2 linked regions of the Orrella dioscoreae genome follow. The protein of the gene in region 2 interacts with the protein of the main gene of each other region in a pairwise test. Links are inferred from orthologs where the notes say so. Each region holds a gene or a part of one and is shown on either strand. Other genes may lie near its edges.

The links.
Region 1: the proteins of rlmB (region 2) and ODI_RS04135 interact in binary tests that used the Escherichia coli proteins (3 or more experiments, as listed by UniProt). The link is inferred for Orrella dioscoreae from one-to-one orthologs.

The regions. Positions count from the first base shown.
Region 1 is NZ_LT907988.1:915,818-919,123, forward strand. Bases 185-3,175 are described here. They hold ODI_RS04135 (NAD(P)H-hydrate dehydratase), read right to left. Parts: upstream 2,432-3,175; coding sequence 938-2,431; downstream 185-937. Other genes in these bases: ODI_RS04130 (LysR substrate-binding domain-containing protein), read left to right, coding at 185-912; ODI_RS04140 (GGDEF domain-containing protein), read left to right, coding at 2,675-3,175. Outside these bases: more of ODI_RS04130, read left to right, coding at 1-184; more of ODI_RS04140, read left to right, coding at 3,176-3,306. UniProt on the Escherichia coli protein: Bifunctional enzyme that catalyzes the epimerization of the S- and R-forms of NAD(P)HX and the dehydration of the S-form of NAD(P)HX at the expense of ADP, which is converted to AMP.
Region 2 is NZ_LT907988.1:1,885,543-1,888,707, reverse strand. The notes cover bases 162-3,011. They hold rlmB (23S rRNA (guanosine(2251)-2'-O)-methyltransferase RlmB), read right to left. Parts: upstream 2,031-3,011; coding sequence 1,293-2,030; downstream 162-1,292. Other genes in these bases: rnr (ribonuclease R), read right to left, coding at 2,115-3,011; ODI_RS08800 (cystathionine gamma-synthase family protein), read right to left, coding at 162-1,227. Also shown: more of ODI_RS08800, read right to left, coding at 1-161; more of rnr, read right to left, coding at 3,012-3,165. UniProt on the Escherichia coli protein: Specifically methylates the ribose of guanosine 2251 in 23S rRNA.

The sequences.
Region 1 (3,306 bases), 970 kb from region 2 along the record:
ATCCCGGCCCAGGTGCATGCCCGCCTGAAGGTCTTCCTGGTCTGCGCCAAGCTGCTGTCCTTCACCCAGGCGGCGCAGGCCCTGCACGTGACGGTGGGCGCGGTCAGCCAGCAGATCAAGCAACTGGAGGAGTGGCTGGGTTTCCGGCTGTTCGTGCGGCTGCCGCGCCGCCTGACGCTGACGGACGAGGGCGCGCGGCTGAAGGCCGCCGTGGGGCCGGCCTATGAGGCCGTGGACCTGGAGATCGGCCGGCTCAGCGGCGGCAACCTCGCCGGTATCGTGAAGGTGCGCGCACTGCCGTCCTTCATGGCGAAGTGGCTGGTGCCGCGATTGCCGGACTTCCAGCGGCGTTATCCGGCGCTGGCGCTCCAACTGGAAGCCGAGGACAGCAGCCAGGCCTTGCAGCCCGGCGCTTTCGACCTGGCCATCGACCTGAACGACGGTGTGTACTCGGGCTTTGACATCACGCCGCTGATGGAGGAAGAGATCTTCCCGGTCTGCGCGCCTGCCTTGCTGGATGCCAGCCACCCCATTTCAACGCCCGACGACCTGCGCCACTATCCCTTGCTGCATGACATGACCGCCTGGCGCGGCAGCCCGCCCTACGCCGAGTGGGAAGGCTATCTGCGCGCCATCGGCGCGCCGCAGGTGGAGGTGCGGCGCGGGTATATGTTCAACCGCAACCACCTGACCATCGAGGCCGCCATCGCGGGCATGGGCGTGGCGATTGCGCGGCGCACCCTGACGACCGACGAGCTCGCGCGCGGGCGCCTGGTGGCGCCTTTCGCCCAGCGAGTGTCCACGGGCAAGCGGTATGGCATCGCCTATGCGCCGGGCGCCCTGGACGACAGGCGGGTGGCGGCGGTGCACGACTGGCTGGTCGAGGCCGCGGCGCGCGCGGAGGCAGGCTGACCGCGCGCCGCGCGGTGCCTGCCGGTCAGGAGATCTCCGCTTGCGGTGCCTGGCCGTGTTGCGCCAGCCGTGCCAGGGCCCCCGGCACCAGCCCGGGCAGGTCGTCCGCGATCAGGCCCGGGCCGAATTGCGTGGCGGCGTCGCCGTGCAGCCAGGTGGCCGCGGCGGCGGCCTGGAACGCCGGCATGCCCTGGGCCAGCAGGCCGGTGACGAGGCCGGCCAGCACGTCGCCGCTGCCAGCCGTGGCCAGCGTGGACGGCGCGTTCGCGTTGATGATCGCCAGCCCGGAGGGCGCGGCGATGACGGTGTCGGCGCCCTTGAGCACCAGCACGGCGCCGCTGCGTGCCGCCGCGCGTCGCGCGCGGCTCAGCTTGTCGGCGTCGTCCATGCCGAAGAGGCGCTGGAACTCTCCCTCGTGCGGCGTCAGGACGCAGGGCCCTTCGATGGCCCGGAACAGCGTCTCGGGGTCGTAGCGAAAGGCGGTGAGCGCGCCGGCGTCCAGCACGCAAGGCTTGCCCGTGCCCAGCAAGGTCAGCACCGCGTCGCGGGTAACGGGATCGTCGGGCAGTCCCGGGCCCGCGAGCAGCGCCGTGTGGCGGCCATCCTCCAGCAAGGCGGACAGGTCGGCGGGCTGGGCCAGCGGCTGGACCATCACGCTCAACAGGTGGCTGGCATAGATCGCCAGCGATTCGGCGGGCACGGCCACGGAGGTCAGCCCCGCCCCGGCGCGGGCCGCGCCCAGCGCCGCCAGCCTGGCGGCGCCCGTCGTGGGGTAGCCGCCCCGGACCAGGGCATGGCCGCGCTGGTATTTATGGGTGCCGTGCCCCAGGGCCGGCAGGCTGGGCAGCCAGCACGCTGGGGCGTTCTCGTGCGCCTGGGGCTGCAGGGCGGCGAGGGCCGGGGCGGCGATGCCGATATCGGCCACCTCGATCTCCCCGCACAGCGTGCGTCCGGGCAGCAGCAGGTGGCCGGGTTTCTTGCGGAAGAACGTCACCGTCAGGTCGGCGCCGACCGCGCCCAGCGACGCGCCGGTGTCGCCGTCCACGCCGCTGGGGACGTCCACCGCCACCACGGGCACGCCGCGCGCACGGGCGGCGGCCAGGGTCTGGGCCGCGACGTCCGGCAGCGGGCGCGACAGGCCCGCGCCGAAGAGCGCGTCGACGATCAGGCGGGCGTGGCGCACGGCGTCAGGCGACAGCGAGACCAGTGGACCGCCCCATTGGTGAGCGTGGAAGCGGGCATCGCCACGCAGCGCTTCCCTGTCGCCCAGCAGCGCGACGGTCACGGGCCAGCCTTGTTGCGCCAGCAGGCGGGCGGCGACGAATCCGTCCCCGCCATTGTTGCCGGGGCCGCACAGCACGGTCAGGGGGCGGGGCGTCCAGCGCCGCGCGATGGCCTGGGCCACGGCGTCACCGGCATGTTGCATGAGTGTCGTGCCGGGCGTGCCCGCCGCGATGGCCCGTTCGTCGGCCTCGCGCATCTGGGCCACGGTCAGCAGGGCGGTCTTGTCGGCATCCACGGCGGCGTCCTTGCACGTTCCTGGGGCATGCGGGCGTGGCCGGAATGCCACGACGTTACCCTGCACATATTCTAAGGTTGCACCTGACCGCTTATTCGTCGGAATGGGCATTCCCGTTTTCCGGTAATCTGCGCCTGCACTGAGGGTGGGTCCGTGGAACAGGCCACCTGGGGACGGGCTGCTGCACAAGGGCAGAGCCGCTCTTTTTTCTCCAGCGGCATCCCGGATGCCGAAATGGCAAGCATGAACAATGAAAGCAGGGTTTTCAGTCTGCCCAAGTGGCGGCTGACGAAATGGCTCGCCGACGCGGGGCCGGACGTACCCCCGGACATCCGGGTCGCCTTGATTGGCGGCCTCTTTGGCACCCTGCCCATCTTCTTCGGCGGCGTGGTCAACACCATCCTGGTGGCGCTCATCGTCACCCTACGCCAGCCCGAGCCAGCCTTCTTCTTCTGGCTGGGCCTGGAAGTGCTGGTCTGCATGGCCCGTCTCGTGCTGCTCGTCGTGGCGCGCCGCAATGCGCTGGTGGGCAAAAGCACCTATACCGACATGACGCTGTTGCTGGCCGTGGTCTGGGCCATGTCGGTGGGGTATGGCGCCTTCATCTGCCTGTTGAGCGGCGATTGGGTGGCGGCATGCATCGCCTGCCTGTCGGCGGCGGCCATGGTGGGCGGCATCTGCTTCCGCAATTTCGGCGCGCCCCGGATGACCGGCATCATGATCGGCTTCACCCTGGGGCCGTGCTGCGTGGCGGCCTTTTTCACCAACGAACCCGTCCTGGGCATTGTCCTGGCGCAAATCCCCGCGTACCTGGTCAGCATGACGATCGCGTCATACCGGCTGAACAAGATGCTGGTGTCGACCATGCGCGCCGA
Region 2 (3,165 bases):
GCGCAGCGCGCGGTCAAAATCGTCGATCAGGTCCGCTTCGTCTTCAATGCCGATCGACACGCGGATCAGGCTGTCGGCAATACCCATTTGGGCGCGCCGTTGCGCACCCATCTCGTAATAGATGGTGTGCGCCGCAGGCAAGGCCAGCGTACGGGTATCTCCCAGATGGGTTGCCAGCGCAACGACCGACAGACGGTTCAGGAAATCGAAGCAATCGATGCCCTCGGCAAGCTCGATGCCCATCAGCGCGCCATGGCGGCCACGGAACAGTTCGCCTGCGCGGACGTGCTGCGGGTGCGAGGGCAAACCCGGATAGTGCACGCGCGCCACGCCCGGATGCTCGACCAGGTAGCGGGACAGCGCCAGCGCGTTGGCGCAGGCACGGTCCATGCGCAAGGCCAGCGTCTCGGCGCCCACTGCGATGCGATGCGCGGGCTCGGCGGCCAGCGTGCCGCCCATGTCGCGCAGTCCCTTCTTCTTGATCTGGGTAAGCCCCCAGGTGGTCGAGGGCCCGTTCTGGTAGGACTCGAAAATGTTCGGATGCCCCTTCCAATCGAAGAGCCCGGTGTCGGTGACCGACCCGCCCAGCGCGTGGCCGTGGCCGCCGATGTACTTGGACAGCGAATTCATCACCAGCGCGGCGCCCGCGTCGCGGCCCTTGAACAGCCAGGGCGACGTCAGCGTGTTGTCGATGACGTAGACCAGGCCCGCGCGGCCGCACAGGGCGCCGATGCCCATGAGGTCGGCGATCTGGGTGCCGGGGTTGGCGATGGTTTCGACGAATACCATGCGGGTGTTGGGCCGGATGGCGGCCTCCACTTGCGCAACGTCCGTGGCGTCGACCATCGTTACCTCGACGCCCAGTTCCTGCAGCGTGCCCAGCAGGCTGTTCGTGTTGCCGAAGATGTACTGGCTGGACACCAGGTGATCGCCGCGGCGCAGCAAGGTCGTGAAGATGGCGGCCAGCGCGGCCATGCCGGTGGCGAAGGACACCGTGCCGGCGCCCGACTCCATCGCCGTGATCTTCGCCTCCAGCGCCATCGTGGTGGGCGTGCCCTGGCGCGCATAGCTGAAACCGGACTTGCCCTGGAACACGGCCGTCAATTCGCGCGCGTCCTTATAGGCATATTCCGAGGAAGGGTGCATGGGCTTGTGGACCGCGCCATGTTCGACGCCCTGGCGTCGGTCGCCGTGCAGGATGGTGGTGGTAAAGCCGTGCTTGCTCATGATGCAACGTCCAGGTGCTTTCTTTATTTATTGGCGGGGTGGCCGCCGCCCGGCGGCCACCGGTATCAGGGCTGGCGCTGGCGCACCGTCTCGTACAGGCAGACGGCGCTGGCCACGCTGACGTTCAGGCTTTCGACCGACCCCTGCATGGGGATCTGCACCAGGCGGTCGCAGGTCTCGCGCGTCAGGCGGCGCATGCCCTCGCCTTCCGCGCCCATCACCCAGGCCATGGGCAGCTTGGCGTCCACATCGTGGATGGTGTCCTGCGACTGGTCATCGGTGCCGACCAGCCAGACGCCGCGATCCTTCAGCTCGCGCATGGTCCGCGCAAGATTGGTGACCATCAGGTAGGGCACGGTGTCGGCCGCGCCGCAGGCGACGCGCGCCACCGTGGCGTTGAGCCCCACCGCGCGATCTCGCGGCGCGATGACCGCGTGCACGCCCGCCGCATCGGCGGTGCGCAGGCAGGCGCCCAGATTGTGCGGATCGGTCACGCCATCGAGGATCAGCAGGAACGGCACGGCGTTCGCCGTCTCCAGGACTTCATCCAGGTCCACGGCCAGGCTGCGCGCGTCGGCCAGCGCCACCACGCCCTGGTGGCGCGTGCCGCGTGCCAGGCCATCGAGGCGCTCGGCATTGACCGCATGCACCGGACGCTGCGCGCGCTCGGCCTGCTCGAGCAGGGACAGCATGCGCTTGTCGCGGCGCTGGCCGTCGTAATAGATGTCCTTGACCGAGTCGGGCGCGTGGCGCAAGCGCGCCACCACCGCATGAAAACCGGCCAATACCTGGGATGCTGCCATGTCGTCCTGAAATGTAAGTCGTGTCGATAGGAAGGATAGTAGTGGATGGGCGGACATCCGCCCGCCCATCCCGCCGTGCTGCCGTTACCTGCGCTTGCGGCTGGCGGACTTCTTGCCCGCCGGCGAGGCCGCCGGACGCGCCGCCTGCTGCGCGCTCTTCTTGGCCTGGGCGCGGCGCTCCTTGGCCGTGGTGCCGCGCAACGGCGCCGGCTTGGCGGAGGCCGCCTTCTTCACGCGGCGCGGCGCGGGCTCTTCGCCGCGGCCCGCGGCGCGGCGCAAGGCGTCGAAGCTCGTGCCAGGCACCAGGCGAAACTCGATGCGGCGCGCCTCCAGGTCCACGCGCGACACTTGCACCTGGACCTTGTCGGTCAGGCGATAGCGCATGCCGGTGCGCTCGCCACGCAGTTCGTGCAGCGCCTCGTTGAACTGGAAGTATTCGCCGCCCAGCTCGGACACGTGCACCAGGCCTTCGACGTGCAGCGTCTCGAGCGTGACGAAGATGCCGAAGCTTGCCACGCCCGTCACGCGGCCGCTGAAGGTCTCGCCCACGCGTTCCTTCACGAACCAGCACTTGAGCCAGGCCTCGACATCGCGCGAGGCCTCGTCGGCGCGGCGCTCGTTGGCCGACAGCAGCAGGCCCAGGCGTTCCCAGACGGCATGCTCCTGCTCGCGCGCCGTGGCGGCCAGCGCGACGGCGTGGTTTTCCACCTGCGGCACATAGCGGCGCGTCTGCAGCAGCGACTTGATGACGCGGTGCGTCAGCAGGTCGGGATAGCGGCGGATGGGCGACGTGAAGTGCGTGTAGGCGTCGTACGCCAGGCCGAAGTGCCCGACGTTGTCGGGGCTGTACATGGCCTGCTGCATCGAGCGCAGGCACATGGTCTGCAGCAGCTGGTAGTCCGGCCGCGCGCGGGCGGCTTCCAGCAGCTTCAGGTAATCCTTGGCGGTGGGATCCTCGCCGCCGCCCAGCGACAGGCCCGCGGTGCGCAGGAACTCGCGCAGCGCCTGCAGGCGCTCGGTGGTCGGTCCTTCATGGATGCGGTAGAGCCCCGGATGCTTGCTGCGCGCCATGAAGTCGGCAGCGCAGGTGTTGGCCGCCAGCATGCACTCCTCGATCAGCTTATGCGCATCGTTG